Regions from separate parts of the Ammonicoccus luteus genome, predicted to be linked through region 2. Evidence: predicted binding sites of a transcription regulator. Region 2 holds the regulator's gene; each other region holds the start of a gene.
The links. The regulator LexA, encoded in region 2, represses DNA repair genes until DNA is damaged. The targets are predictions, from matches to a motif close to TCGAACANNTGTTCGA.
Positions count from the first base shown of each region.

Region 1: a site for LexA is predicted at 2,066-2,081, ahead of ACQ260_RS03145 (DUF222 domain-containing protein). Genes of this name have one in related genera too.
Region 3: a site for LexA is predicted at 2,174-2,189, ahead of ACQ260_RS09465 (DUF6504 family protein). Genes of this name have one in related genera too.

Region 1 covers NZ_JBNZCI010000001.1:667,867-672,843, reverse strand. The annotation lists gene aroA (3-phosphoshikimate 1-carboxyvinyltransferase) at 1-64, opposite strand, end outside; gene ACQ260_RS03155 (DoxX family protein) at 85-672, opposite strand; gene ACQ260_RS03150 (N-acetylglucosamine-6-phosphate deacetylase) at 682-1,827, opposite strand; gene ACQ260_RS03145 (DUF222 domain-containing protein) at 2,102-4,048, shown strand; gene ACQ260_RS03140 (SOS response-associated peptidase) at 4,124-4,858, shown strand; gene ACQ260_RS03135 (alpha/beta hydrolase family protein) at 4,945-4,977, shown strand, end outside.
Region 2 covers NZ_JBNZCI010000001.1:109,993-114,969, reverse strand. The annotation lists gene ACQ260_RS00535 (vitamin B12-dependent ribonucleotide reductase) at 1-431, opposite strand, end outside; gene nrdR (transcriptional regulator NrdR) at 494-955, opposite strand; gene ACQ260_RS00525 (DUF2752 domain-containing protein) at 1,254-1,682, opposite strand; gene ACQ260_RS00520 (hypothetical protein) at 1,733-2,116, opposite strand; gene lexA (transcriptional repressor LexA) at 2,338-3,135, shown strand; gene ACQ260_RS00510 (ATP-dependent DNA helicase) at 3,146-4,977, opposite strand, start outside.
Region 3 covers NZ_JBNZCI010000003.1:346,611-351,587, reverse strand. The annotation lists gene ACQ260_RS09475 (DNA polymerase III subunit alpha) at 1-1,328, opposite strand, end outside; gene ACQ260_RS09470 (SAV_6107 family HEPN domain-containing protein) at 1,340-1,717, opposite strand; gene ACQ260_RS09465 (DUF6504 family protein) at 1,730-2,056, opposite strand; gene ACQ260_RS09460 (glucosyl-3-phosphoglycerate synthase) at 2,267-3,301, opposite strand; gene ACQ260_RS09455 (histidine phosphatase family protein) at 3,339-4,025, shown strand; gene ACQ260_RS09450 (NAD(P)-dependent oxidoreductase) at 4,033-4,896, opposite strand; gene ACQ260_RS09445 (ArsO family NAD(P)H-dependent flavin-containing monooxygenase) at 4,958-4,977, shown strand, end outside.

The sequences.
Region 1 (4,977 bases), 560 kb from region 2:
ATGGGCCCGAGTCGACCGCGCGACGTGGGCGCGCCGGGGCAGCAGAGTTCGGGTCAGTAGTCACAACCGAAGTCTATCGACGGGTCAGTGGGTCAGATCCTTCGCCTGAAGAGCGACCCGGTGCTTGACATTGTCGACCTGGCGCGCCAACTGCAGCTTGGTCAGTTCGGCGTCCTTCGACAGCGCTCTGCGCGTGTGATCGACGCTGCGTGACAGCTTGGCGGCCGAATCCTGGGCGCGCCAAGCGAGGCCCGGACGACCCTCGGTGTCACCGGCTGCGATGAGCGAGCCGCCGAGCAGGGCGACGTTCTTCAACAGATCGTTGCGCGCGAGCGCCTTTTCCTCCGGGGTAAGGCCCTTCGCAGAGAAGCCCATGAGCTGGGGCACCATCGACAGCGCGATGAGACCAGCGCCCAAGCGACGGCCCTTGCCGGAGATCAGACCGAGGCCACCGGCCACCTGCAGGCCGCCGGCGACGCGGGCATAGGTCTCGGTGTCCTGGGGCAACGAGGTCGCCACCTCCGGCGCGACCTTGCGCGCCAAGGGGACCACAGTGGACGCGAATCGCTCCTGTTCCGCCGCATATGGTGCGGGGTCCTTCAGGGCCTTCACGCCGTTCACGACGAAATAGCCGGCGAGCATGGTTCGGGCGGCGGCACGCAGCAGGTTCATGGGTCATGTTTACCGTGTCGCTGTGACGCTGCCAAGACCGGGGTGGGTGTCGACATGACGACCGCGGTGCCAGACCCCGGTCACTTGCCAGTCGCCGTCGAGGGCAACCAGATCGGCCTTGGCGCCCGGGCGCAATTCGCCCACGTCCGTCAGCCCGAGATAGCGCGCCGGCTGAACGGTCAGCGACCGAACGGCCGCCCGCCAGTCGACGCCGGCCGCCACCGCGTGTCCGAGCGCGACGTCCAGCGTCAGCGTGCTGCCGGCGAGGGTGTCGGTGCCGGCGAGCAGAGCGATGCCGTTCCGGACCTCGACAGGCAGGGAACCGATCCGATAGGCGCCGTCGCAACAGCCGGTCGCGGCCATGGCGTCGCTGATCAGGACGAGTCTCTTGGGGCAGACGTCGAAGAGCCAGGCGACGAGGTCGGGGGAGAGGTGGACGCCGTCCTGGATCACCTCGAGCCACACCCGGGGGTCGTTGAGCAGCGCCAGCACCGGGCCCGGGTCGCGGTGGTGCAAGGGCGGCATCGCGTTGAACAGATGGGTGGCGCCCGTGACCCCGGCATCGATCGCGGCGACAGCGACGGCGTGATTCGCTGCCGTGTGGCCGAGGGCCGCGACGACGCCGCGCTCGCGCAGCAGGGCGATCGCCGCGGGCCCGCCGGGACGCTCGGCGGCCACCGTCACCATGCGGACGGTGCCGGCCCCCGCGTCGAGCGCTGCTCGCACCTCGGCGGGATCCGGATCGCGCAGGTGCTCCTCGGCGTGGGCGCCTTTGTACGCGGCCGCCAGCCACGGTCCCTCCAGATGGATGCCGGCGAGCGAGCCGTCCCGGACGAGAGGCGCCAACCGGGCGATCTGTTCGTGCAGGATGTCCAACGGCTCGCTCACCAAGGATGCGATCATGCTCGTGGTGCCGTGTGCGCGGTGGAAGGCCAGCACGGCGTCCGGGTCCTCACTGAAAGCGCGGCCCGCCGCGCCATGGCAGTGCGCGTCCACGAATCCGGGCGCCAGGGTGGCGTCGCCGAGGTCGACATCCACTGCCCGCCCGGCGACTGCCGGGCCGACCCCCACGATGCGATCACCGGCCAGAACCACCTCGCCGGGACTGAACTCCTGCTCGCCCGTGAACACCCTGGCTGCCCGCAGCACGGTCATGATGCCTCCGGCAGCAATTGAGCGGCCGCCAAGTCCGCAGTTCGCGCGTCACTGATCGTCCCCAGCCGCTGGGGCAGGCGATGGTGCCGCATCAGATCACCAGGTGGGTCGCCCATCAATGCTCCTCACCACCTGCGCTTCCTGTCACTAGGGGGCAATCTTGGCAGGAAAGGAGCTGTCAATGCCTGTGGATAGATGACGATGCGCGCCATAACTGTCGGAGGGGACACTTAAGATTTAGATCACTAGTTCGAATAGGTGCGAGGTGATCGTGATGACCCACCCCTTGATGGTCCCGCCTGATGATCCTGCCGCGGGCGATGAGTGGACGCGGCCGAGCGCTGTGGAGCCGGTGCAGGGGTGGGACCGGGTGCGGGTGATCGCGAGCTTGCGTGCTGCTGCAGAGCGTGAGCGGGAAGCGGAGGTGGATCAATACGCGTTGATCGCCGCGGCCGCCGATGTGTACTGCTGGATCGACAACTCTGCCGAAGCCGCCGAGGTCTATTTCGGCGGCACGCCCCGCACGCTCTACGGTGAACGGTTGTGGCACTTCGGTGCCGAAGGCACCCCCGAGATCGCGGAGTTCATCACCTTCGAGGTCGGGCCCGCTCTCGGGATCTCTCCCGAGTCCGCGGCCGCGCTGATCGCTGACGTGCTCGACCTGCGCCACCGATTGCCGCGGACCTGGCAGTTGTTGCTCCAGGGTCGGGTGCTGGGCTGGCTCGCACGTCGGATCGCGCAGAACACCCGCACTGCCGGGCTGTCTTTCGATATCGCCCACGAACTCGATCGCCACATCGCCCCGTTCCTTGAGGGCTGGACTCCTCACCAAGCACTGACTCGGGTCGGTCTGTTGATAGCCCGCCTCGATCCCGCAGGAGCTGAGGAGCGCCGCCGCCAGGAACTGGCGGCCCGGTTCGTTGCGATCACCAAGGGTGAGGCCGGCACTGCTGCCCTGCGCGGGCAACTCGACGGGCCGGCCGGGCTGGCGCTGGACCAGACCTTGGACGACCTCGCCGACATCCTCGAAGCGGCCGGGTTGGACGGCACGCGCAACGAACTCCGTGCCGCAGCTCTGGAAGCACTTGCCGACCCCGCTCACGCCGCCGACCTGCTCACAGGCACGATTGCCCATGTGGCCCCTGCCGACCCCAACTCCGGCAGCTCGGACGGCGGTGAGGACGCGGAGCCCGGGCCCGACCGACCTGACTTCGTTGTGCCCGACGACTCCGTTGTGCCCGACGACTCCGTTGTGCGCGACGACTTCGGTGAGCGCGACGACTTCGGTGAGCGCGACGACTTCGATGAGCCCGGGGGGTCCGGTGAGCACCCTGGCTCCGGCGGCCCCGATCGTCCAGCGGGTGGTTCGGGCGACGGGTGCGCGCTGGATCTGTCCGGGGCCGGTAGCCGCACGATCCGCGGCACCGGTGGCCGCGACCCGGCCGCGCCCACGACCTCGGTCGGCAGTCCCTGGCGGATCGCGACGCTGCACCTGGACCTCCACCTCACCCTGGCCGACCTGATCACCAGCGCCGGCGGCCACAGTCATCAGTTGGGCGAGCTCGCCCTGTCCCAGATCCACGACCTGCTCGCCCGCGCCGACAAAGTCGTGATCACCCCCGTGCTCGACCCCTCCGTTCCCCAGGGCGTGGACGGCTACCAGATCCCCGACCGCATCGCCCGCGCCGTCAAACTCCGCAATCCCACCGTGGTGTTCCCCTACAGCAACCGCTCCTCGACCGCCCAGCACGTGCAGTGCGACCACGTCGTGCCCTACCCCGACGGGCCCACCCACACCGACAACCTTGCCCCCGAATCACCCAAGGCCCATCGTGCCAAGACGTTCGGCGGCTACCGCAAGACCACCGTCCGCGCCGGCACCTATCATTGGACCACCCCGGCCGGACAACAGTTCTGGGTCACCCCGCACGGCACCTATCGCGCCGACCCTGACACCACCCCACCCCCGGCCTACCGCCGCCTGTCCGACCGCGCCCGCCAAGCACTCATCCCCGACGCCCACCCCGCCACGGCTGCCGGCAGCGGCTCAGCTGGGGACTGCGGGCACGGCAATGACACCGGCCGGGTGCGGGACCACCTCCCCGCGGAGTCACTGCAACCCGAACTGATCCCCGACCCGGACTCGCCGCCGCCGTGGAATGGCCAACATTTCCCCGAACCTTGGTCCGGAATCGATCCCAACGGGCCACCACCCTTCTGAGCCGCCGCCGATCTGCTGGCCCCAGCATCACCAACCGGCCCAGAGGGGCGCGAAGCGTGCCCAGGGCCCACTAGCGTGGTGAGGGTGTGTGGACGCTATGCAGCTTCGGCAGACTTGGCAGAGCTCGTGGACGAGTTCGACATCGATGAGGTGACCGACGCGCCGGAAGGCCCGAGTTGGAATGTCGCTCCGACGGATCCGGTGCCGGCCGTGGTGGAACGCGTACCCAAGGATGCCCCTGACGCCGACGCCACCCGCAAGCTCGTCCAACTCCGCTGGGGACTCGTGCCGTCCTGGGCGAAGGACGCCAAGGGCGGGGCCCGGCTGATCAACGCCCGGTTCGAGACCGTGGCTGAGAAGCCGTCCTTCCGCAAGGCTTTCGCCAGCAGGCGGTGCCTGTTGCCGGCCGACGGCTATTACGAGTGGTACGCCGGCGCCGACCCCAAAAAGAAGCAGCCGTTCTTCATCCATCGCGCCGACGGGGGACTGCTGGTGATGGCCGGGATTTATGAGTTCTGGCGTGACGACAGCCGGCCTCAGGGCGATCCGGACGCCTGGCTCACCACGTGCTCGATTATCACGACCACCGCAACCGATGCTCTCGGGCACATCCACGACCGCATGCCCATGATCATCCAGCGGGACGCTTGGTCCGACTGGTTGGATCCGCGCCGCACGGATCCGGGAGATGCCCTCGAGCTCCTGCGCGTGACGGATGCGGACCAATTGGCCGCCTACGCTGTCGGCGCGGCGGTGGGGAACGTGCGCAACAACGGACCTGAGCTCGTGCAGCCGCTGGAACAGCCGTGACCTGCCCGCGGGACGCCGCCCGGGAGGAGAGCATCGGGCCGTTCGAGCACATTCGTGCCATTGAGACTGAGCTCGGACCTGCACGCATGTTCATCAGCAGCCCGGAGCGCCCACGGGCC
Region 2 (4,977 bases):
ACGTTGAACCAGACCGGGGAGTTGAAGCTGAAGACCTGATGCAACAGCATCCAGGTGAGCTCGTGCTCGAAGATCTCCGCGTCGGCCTCGGTGGCGAAGTAGCCGTGCTCCTGGCCCGCGGTGCGATAGGTCTTCACCACCCGGTCGATCAACTGCTTGAGGCCCTGTTCCCGGGCTTCGGTGCCGAGCGCGCCCCGGAAGTATTTCGTGGTGACGATCGTCGAGGCATTCATCGACCAGAAATCGGGGAACTCCACCCCGCGCTGCTCGAAGACGTTCTCGCCGGTCTTCCAGTTGGTCTGGACGATGTCGCGGCGTTCCCAGACCACCTCGTCATACGGGTGGACGCCGTCGGTGGTGAAAACGCGATCGATTGTCAGGCCGGTGCGGGCCTTGCCGGTCTTGCGACTGGAGCGCGCGGTCTCGGTCATTGCGTTCCTCTCGGAGATGGCGTCCTTGGACGCGGGGTGGGTTTGGTTGTCGGTGCGTCGCCTCAGTCGGCAACGGTGGCAGCCTGCTGCCGGAGCCGCGCGATCTCTGCTTCGAAATCGTCCACGGACTCGTATTGCTTGTAGACGCTCGCGAAGCGGAGATAGGCAACCTCGTCGAGAGCGCGCAGCGGGGTGAGGATGGCGACCCCAACCTCGCCGGCCGGAATCTCCGGCAGCCCCGAGGCGCGAAGGGCCTCCTCGACCTCCTGACCGAGCCGTGCGAGTTGCTCCTCGGTCACCGGGCGGCCTTTGCAGGCCTTGCGAACGCCGTTCACAACCTTGTCCCGGTTGAACTGCTCCACCACACCGGACCGCTTGACCACGACCATCTGCATCTGCTCGATCGTGGTGAAGCGACGCTCGCAGGCCGGACACTGACGACGTCGGCGAATGCCCGCACCCTCGTCGACCGAGCGCGAGTCCAGCACGCGGGAGTCGTTGTGTCGGCAGTAGGGACAGCGCATGTGCACTCACCTCCGGTGACGATTCGGCGACCCCACAGGCCCCGGCTGGGGATATCCCTGGGGACAAACCTGTGTGATCGGTGTGGACAGGCTGTGGACAAGAACCACAACCTGTGGATTAACAACAAGGTTGTAACTACTAGATATGGACACCCTAGGCGCCTCCCCCACAAGAGGCAAGTGCTTCGCTCGGGGCTCGGACACCGGCTTGCGCGTCCAACTTCGGTATGACAGGCTCCCCCGCCACGACACTCCCGCGACCGCGCCGCTTGGATCCTGGCGCGTCACACAAAGCTGGTCAGAGGACGTTGCGCAGGAGCATGAAGACGAGGCCGGGAGCCGCCAACAGCAGGACGATCCACGCCGGACGCCACGTGTCCAAGCGGCCGAGGAGGCCCGGCAGGCCAGCAGGCCGTTCGAGCGCGATCCGCAGCGCGGTCCAGACCCAGACTCCGGCCAGAACGGTTGCCAGCACAAGCACATAGGGGTTCCAGCCCCAGGCGGCAGCGACATCACCGCGCAAAAGGGCGCCGCCCATCCGCGAACCGCCACACAGCGGACACAGCCACCCTGTCACCGCCAGGAATGGACAAGGCGCCCCTTCCCCCGTGACCACATAGACCCCTCCGGCGACCGCACACGCGCCACCGAATAGAGACAGCCACCCCAGCCGGCGAACACCGTCCACCCCAGCTGACAGCGGACCCCCCGGGGTCACGGACTTCATCGGCGGCTGCATGAGGCCATTATCCGGGGCAACAGAGGTGACCCAAGCGCTCACCGAGACGCCGACTCCGCCACCGAGACCCCCGGGGTCACCGACGCTGCCGGTTCGGCGGTCACGCGCATTGCGGTCGCCCCCACGCACACGAGCGCTGTCACCATCAAGGCGACGATGACGCCCATCGCCACCGCGAGCCCCCGGTCCGTCAGCCGGAAACCGAGATCCAACACTGCCGGCGGCACTTCAGCAGATCCGCGACGAACTGCCCGGCCCACCTCCGGACCGCGCACACCCTCGGGTCGTCCTTGCCGGCCCGGCTGAACCATGCGCCCGGCCGGTGCAGTCCGGACGCGGCGGCGAGCAGCCTCCTGCGGGCGACCTCGCCGGCCGGGACGCACTGCAGCATCCGCCAACCGGACATCCATCAGAGCGCTCATAACCCCTCCTCGCGTTCGTCGAACATTTGTTCGAAGAACAGTCTTGCCTAGTAGTGATTCGAACACAACCCCTAATCGGAGCCTGCCCTCCGGGCCCGAACGACCCGACAGCAGGAAGCCCATCAGGCGGGTCCGACACTTTTGATCGAGGAAAGCGACACGCGGCCGTCACTTCGAACAAATGTTTCAATCGGGCAGGGAATCCGCGTATGTTTGGGCTCATGGCAGACAGCGAAAACACCCTTACCCCCCGTCGTCGCCGAGGGCGCCCCAGCAAAGCGGAAGTCGAGGCCCAGATCGTCGCCGCCGGGGGCACGGTGTCAGAACTGCCCGATGGCCCGCGGGACGCCCATGGGCTCACGCCGCGCCAACGTCACATCCTCCAGGTCATCAAGGATGCGGTGGAGACGCGGGGTTATCCGCCGAGCATCCGGGAGATGTGCGAACAGGTCGGCTTGGCCAGTTCGTCGTCGGTCTCCCACCAGTTGAAGGTTCTGGAGCACAAGGGTTTTCTGCGCCGCGACCCCAATCGCCCTCGCGCGCTGGAGGTCCTGCTGCCGGACGCGGCGCCCACTTCCGGTTCCGGCATTCGGTCGGGCGCGGCATCGACGAACGACGAGACCGGAATCGGCGACGCTTTCCCGGAGGCTGTCGCCGTGCCGGTTCTGGGCCGGATCGCGGCCGGCGGACCGATCTTGGCCGAGGAACGTGTGGAGGACGTGTTCCCGTTGCCGAGGCAACTGGTCGGTGAGGGCAACCTGTTCCTGCTGGAGGTGCGTGGTGACTCCATGATCGACGCTGCGGTGTGTGACGGGGACTGGGTCGTCATTCGACAGCAGCCGACCGCCGACAACGGCGACATGGTTGCCGCCCTGCTTGACAACGAGGCCACGGTCAAGACCTTCAAGAGGACCGGCTCGCAGGTGTGGCTGATGCCGCACAACTCTGCATACGATCCGATCGACGGCAACGACGCCACCATCCTGGGCAAAGTGGTTGCGGTGCTGCGTCGCGTCTGACGGGCGGGTGTCAGGTCTCCGCGCTCAGCCTGCGAAGTGCCTGGACAACGATCTCCGGATCGTTCGTCTGCCACATCGGAGGCATCCCCGCACGCAGGAACGAGCCATAGCGCGCAGTGCTGAGGCGGGGGTCGAGCACGGCGACGACGCCCCTGTCCGTGGCACGTCGGATAAGTCGTCCGGCTCCTTGGGCGAGGAGCAGTGCCGCATGACCCGCCGCTACTGCCATGAACCCATTGCCCCCTGCCTCGGCCACCGCACGCTGGCGCGCCTGCATCAGTGGGTCGTCCGGGCGCGGAAACGGGATCTTGTCGATGATCACCAGCCTGCATGTGTCACCCGGCACGTCGATCCCCTGCCACAGCGACATCGTCCCGAAGAGGCTCGTCTCCGGTTCGTCGATGAAGCGCCGTGTCAGTTCGGACAGTTGGGCATCTCCTTGGCACAGCACGGTGTGCTTCTTCAAGTTCTCCCGCACATGCCGCGCGGCGACCTCGGCCGAACGCGTGGAGGCGAACAGGCCGAGCGTCCGGCCACCAGCTGCCCACACCAACTCTGCGACCTCCGCCAGCACTGCGTCAGAGATTCCGTCGCGCCCGGGACGGGGCAGGCTCCTGCTGATGTAGAGAATCCCCTGCTTCGCATAGTGGAACGGTGACCCGACGTCGATGCCCCGCCAGGTGAGTTCCTCGTCCTCTGCCGGCGGCGCGGGAAGCTCCCTGCGCTCGTCACGCCGGAGACCCACTGAACCCGCAGCCGATTCGAAATCCCCGCCGATCCTCAGCGTCGCCGACGTCAGGATCGTCGTGACCTGATTCAGCACCTTCTCCCGCATCAGCCCGGCCACGCTGAGTGGCGCGACTCGAGCCTCCCGACCCATGCGATCTCGTTCGGCGACATAGATGACATCGAAGTCCCCGAGAGCCGCCATCCGCTCCGCCACGTCGAAGACTTCCTTGACCGCGGCCTGCGCTTGGCGCTCCTCGTTGTCCGCCTCCTTGCCGCCCATGGCGCTCACCACCTTGCGGGTGACGTCACGCACCTGCTCGAATGCCCGGACGACGGGGGCGTCTGGACCGGGCACCTGCTCCAGCGGTGCCGCGTCCAGCGCCTCGCGGAGCACGTCGCCCATCTCGAGGAATTCCAGGCCGAGCTCGTCCGACAGCCAAGGCAGCGATCGTTTGGCGATGCGTTCCACCTGCTGTGGCGACAACTCCGCGGACGCCGCCCCGGTGACCCGGGCGACCAACTCGTGGGCTTCGTCGATGATGACATGATCATGCTCAGGCAACGCCGTTCCGCCGTGCATGGCGTCGATCGCCAACAGGGCATGATTCGTCACCACGAGATCAGCGGCGCGCGCGACCTCGCGCGACTTCTCCACGAAGCACACCTCGCCATAGGGACACCGCTGGGCACCGACGCACTCGCGGACCGGGACCGACACCTGGGCCCATGCCTTGGCCGTATGGGACGGCGCATCATCCCGATCGGCCAGCCCATGGTCGTCCGCCTGGGTCTCCGCCCACTCTCGCAGCGCCACAACTTCAGCGCCCACAACCGAGTCGGCTGATTGGGCCGTGGCACGCATGGCTTCGACGACCTCCGTCGAGCCCAACAAAGTGTCTTGGTCCTCGACGGCCTGATCGCGGACCCGCAACAAGCACGCGTAGTTCGACCGGCCCTTCAGGATCGCCGTGCGGGGTCGCCGCCCGAGAACCTTCTCCACCGCGTCGAGTGCGCGGGGAATGTCGGTCTTGGCAAGTTGGGCCTGCAGCGCGAGAGTGGCGGTGGCCACCACGACACGCTCGGACGCGCCGGCAGCCCTCATCAGGGCCGGCG
Region 3 (4,977 bases), on a different contig from region 2:
TCCTCACGGCGATGGGACTCCACATCGAGATCGATGTCGGGCAGCGCCCGGCGCAACGGCGAGAGAAACCGCTCCATGATCAAACCGTGACGGATCGGGTCGACGCCGGAGACACCCAGCAGATAGTTCACCAACGACCCTGCACCGGACCCCCGAGCAGCGACCCTGCACCCCATCGCCCGGACCATCCCGACCACGTCCGCCACGGTCAGGAAATAGGACGCGAAGCCCAGGTGGCGGATCACGGCAAGCTCGTCGTCGAGCCGGTCTCGCGTGGCCAGATCGGCCGGACCATAGCGGTGCGCGAGGCCCGCCTCGCAGCGTTGCGCGAGCAAGGTCTGTGCGTCGCTGACCCCTCGACCACCATCGAGCAGCTCCAGTTCAGGCAGGTGGATTTCACCCAGCCCGAGATCTTGGCGAGGATCGAGACGGCAGCGCAGAGCCAGCCGGCGGGTGTCCCCGAGAAGCCATTCGGCGCCGTGTGGGCCGCGTCCGCCGCGCTGGGCAAGCCGATCGGCGATCTCGAGCATTTCCTTGCCGGATTTCAGCCAGCCCTCGGCATTGCGGCGGTCGACGTTGCGGCCGGACAGCGGCACCAACCGGCGCGCGCAGTCGAGGACATCGACCGTCGGCGCCTGGCTGCGGTCCGCCATCCGCACGGCGTTGGTGAGGACCGTGGTGGTGTTCGTGGCGTCGGCGAGTGCCAGCATCCGGGCAGCGTGAACTCCCGAACCGGGCCCGTCGCCGGGGACCCGGTGATCGGTGACGGCCACGACGACGGAGTCGAGTGGGAATCGTGCCCGCCAGGACTGCAGCGTCGCTTCTGCCAGATCGCGGCGGAGGTGGACCGCGGCGCCCAGCTCGGAGTCGGCGCCCAGCAGCACCACGAGCTCGCCGGCGGCCGCGAAACGTGCGATGAGATCGACGGTGGCGACGGGACGCCCCCGCGCACCCGCCAGATGCATCTCCGAGACCAGACGACACAAGGAGGCCCACCCCGCCCTGGACGTCGCCAGCACGACCACTCGGGGAAGGCCGGGGTCGCGGATCTCCCCGCCCCGAACCGGTTTGTGGCGGGGACGGTCGACCGGCAGGATCTCGGCCGATTCGGGGAGGACCGCGAGATCGACGCCGAGCACTGGGGCGATTCCAGCCCGGTCGCAGGCCTTGGCGAACCGGATCGCCCCATAAAGCCCGTCGCGGTCGGTGAGCGCGAGCGTATCCATCCCGTGTCCCGCCGCGCGTTCCACAAGCATCGCCGGCTGAGCAGCGCCGAAGCGCAGCGAATAGCCCGACGCCACCCGCAGGTGGACGAATGGATCGGTCATGGCACCCCGCCTCAACCGGCACGTCGGCAGGCGGCGACGCCCAGGCGTTGTTCGACCAGATCGGCGAACGCATGCGCATCGCGCACGAGGTCGTCCGCCTCACGACTGGTCACGAGCGAGATCGCCCCGGCCCGCACGGCGTCACGCTTGCCCTGCAGGGCGTGGAAATAGGCGGCCCATTCGCCCAACTCGGGCGCGATCTCGACCACCACCTGCCACAGATTGCGACGTTGCGGTTTGGCCCGGTCCAACCGGGCGCCGATGATCACAGCGGCCACCTGCCCGACGGCGAGCAGCGCGGTGAGATAGCGCTCAGCCGGGCGGTCGGTGAGCTCCGCCCTGACGACGGTGGCCCGAGCGCGAGCCAATTCCCTGCGCAGATCACTCATCCGGGACACCCCTCAGTCAACGATGCGGCTGAGACGCCACTCGCCGGTGGAGACGACGTTGGTCAGCTCATAGACCCCGCGGGTCCCGTTCCGGCCGTTGGCCGCGACGACCCGCCAGACTTCCTCCTCGGTGAGGACTTCATCAGCGGCTGCGACGTCGACCGACCCATCACGGACCGCCCTGGCCGCTGCGGAATCCCACCACGGACCGGTGACCACCCACCGCGTTTCGACCGAACGCACCGACCACAACCGATTGCGCCAGAGGAACTGTGCCGGTGCTTCCGTCCCCTGCACCTCGCCCCGCCGAACCTCGATCGCTTCCTCGTAGATCCGCATGTCTCCCCCGCCCCGCGCCAGCCAGCAATTGCCCGCCGGAGCCCGGCGACGCCTTCCCTCGCCGCCGGGCCTGCCCGACTCGTCCGAACCGGAGTCGATGCCCTTCCCCGAGCATTATCGAACACCTATTCGAACAGGAACAATTATAGGCGGCCCCACCGACAAAAGCGCAAGCCGCGTCGAGCCTGCTCCGGAAAATGCGAGCGCGCATCAGGGACGAATCGGTCCGCCGCCGGCACGCACGTCGCACATGGGCGGGCGCTCATGATGGGCGAGATCGCTCCGCAGGGGCAGGAATCCCCCGGCATCGTCTCGGGCGTACTGCACGAACGACACGCCGGGCTCCTCCCGCACGACGATGCGCCCCTGCCGCACGAGCCGCTCGTGAACGGCCCGCTGGATCTGCATCGCCATCTTGGCCAGCGCGGCGTCGGGGGTATTGCGGTGCTTGCGCACGGCGAGATCGACCTGGCCCATCGCATCCAGTCCGCAGCGCTCGAGCACATCGATGAGGAGGCCGATCTCGACGCCGTACCCCCCGACGAACGGCACCGATTCCAGCACGTCTCGACGGCCTGCGTACTCCCCTGCCAACGGCTGCACGAAGCCCGCCAGATCCGGCCAATAGAGGTTGATCAGCGGTCGGGCGACGAGCTCGGTGACGCGCCCGCCACCGCCCGGCACGACCCCACCGACCACCGACAGCGGCCGCTCGTAGCAGCCCTTCACGAACGCGAGATCCTCGGTGAGGATCGGCCCGAGCAAACCGACAACGAGCTGGGGATCGAAATCGTGCAGATCCGAATCCACGAAGCCGACGATGTCGCCGGTCGTCACCGCGAGCGACTTCCACAGCGCCTCGCCCTTGCCGGGCACGGCACCCAACTCGGGGAGAACAGCCGCCTGCGCGTGCACCTCCGCTCCCGCTGCCCTCGCCACCGCCGCCGTGTCGTCGGTCGAATCCGAGTCGATCACCACGAGTTCGTCGATGAGCGGCACTCGCTCGACCAGCGCCGCCCGAATCGCTGTCACCATCACGCCCACGGTCGCCTGTTCGTTGCGCGCCGGCAGCACGAGGCTCACCCGCCGACCCGCCTTGGCCCCGACCAGGTGCTCCGCCGAATAGTCCGCACCCCGATAGGTCCGCTCCCGGAACCAGTCGTCGACGGCCGGCTGCCCGCGGCGCGCGTGGCCCTCTTCCGGCTGCGGTTGTTCGACAACAGTTCGTTTGGAGTCAGCGGGCATGCCGGACACAATGCCAGCAAGAAGGAAGGGAGCCCCCATGGGTCAGGTGGCAGCAGGACGGCGGATCGTTCTCTGGCGGCACGGCCGGACGGCCTGGAACGTCGAGAACCGCGCGCAGGGCCAGAGCGACGTGCCGATGGACGAGTTCGGTCACGAGCAGGCGCGCGCAGCCGCCCCGATCCTCGCGAAGTTCGAACCGGTCGCGCTCTGGTCCTCAGACCTCCGGCGCGCGACCGAAACGGCCGCCTATCTGGTCGAGGCGACCGGCCTGCCGGTGCAGACCGATACCCGGCTGCGGGAATATGCGGTGGGGTTGCGGCAGGGCTACACGTTCAACGAGTTCAAGGCCGCCCATCCCGAGGTCCACCGTCGGTTCTTTTCCGATCCCGACTATCACGTCCCGGGGGCGGAGGAGATGCCGGAGGTGCGCGCCCGGATGGCCGCGGCTCTGTGGGACATCGCGGGTGCGCTCACGCCCGGGGAGACCGCGATCATCGTCGGTCACGGAGCTTCGCTCACCGCCGGATTGCTGGGATTCTTCGATGCGCCGTCGGCGCTGCGGGAGATGTTCGCCGGCATGGACAACTGTGCGTGGGCAATCCTGCACGAGCATCCGGCGCGGGGGTGGCAGCTGACGGGATACAACCTCGACTCCGTCGGCGGGCCCCGCCAGCTCGCCTCCGGGGAGAACGCGGACAGCCCGGCCGCGCGCAGGGCACGCTGAGGGCGACTCAGTCGTACGCCCGGATCACCTGAGAGTCGTCCCCGTCCGCGAGGCCCAAATCGGCAGCGCGAGCGTACATCTCGGCGGCGGCTCGGATCAGCCGGGCGTCGAGCCCTGCCCGCGCGGCCACGTCTGCGACCAGCGCGGAGTCCTTGATGAAGATCGCCAGGCTCGAGACATTCGGCGCGTCCTCGCCGAGCAGCATCCGCGGGCCGCGGTCCGACAACAGCCACGATCGACCGGCGCCGGAGGCGACCGCCTCGAACGCCTTCGCCGGATCGAGACCCAGCCGATCGGCGAGCGCGAGCGCCTCCGCGGCCGCGCAGATGTGCACCGACGTCAGCAGCTGGTTCACCATCTTGTAGCTCTGGCCGTCACCCGGCTCGTCCCCGCACTCGATCCGGGTGCCCAGCGCCGTCAGAACCGACCGGATCGGGGCCAGGTCGGCCGGGTCGCCCGACACGAAGAGGTTCAGTTCCCCCGCACGCGCCCGGTCGACCCCGCCGGTGAACGGGACGTCGACGAATCGCACGCCCTCCCCGCGCACGGCGGTCGCATATGCACGGGCAGCCTCGGGACCGACGGTCGACATCAGGAGCAGAACGGATCCCCGCGGCATCCCCGAGGTGAGCCCGTCGGCCAGGAGCCGGTCGACCTGCTCGGGCGTGGTGACCTGGAGGAGCACGACGTCGGCGTGCGTCGCGGACTCCGGTCGTTCCTCGACGGCGAGCCCGGCATCGGCCGCCGCCCGCCGCCGGTCGGCGCTGATCTCCACGCCCGTCACCACACACCCCGAGTCGGCGAGCCGCAGCGCGATGGGCAGCCCGGTGGCACCAAGGCCGATGACGGTGCAGCGGATGGGATCACTCATGCGTTTCTCCTCCGGGTCGGTCCTTCGTCAACCCTAGGGGCACCCGTGGAATGATCGGGCCATGGACCAGCGGACCGGAGT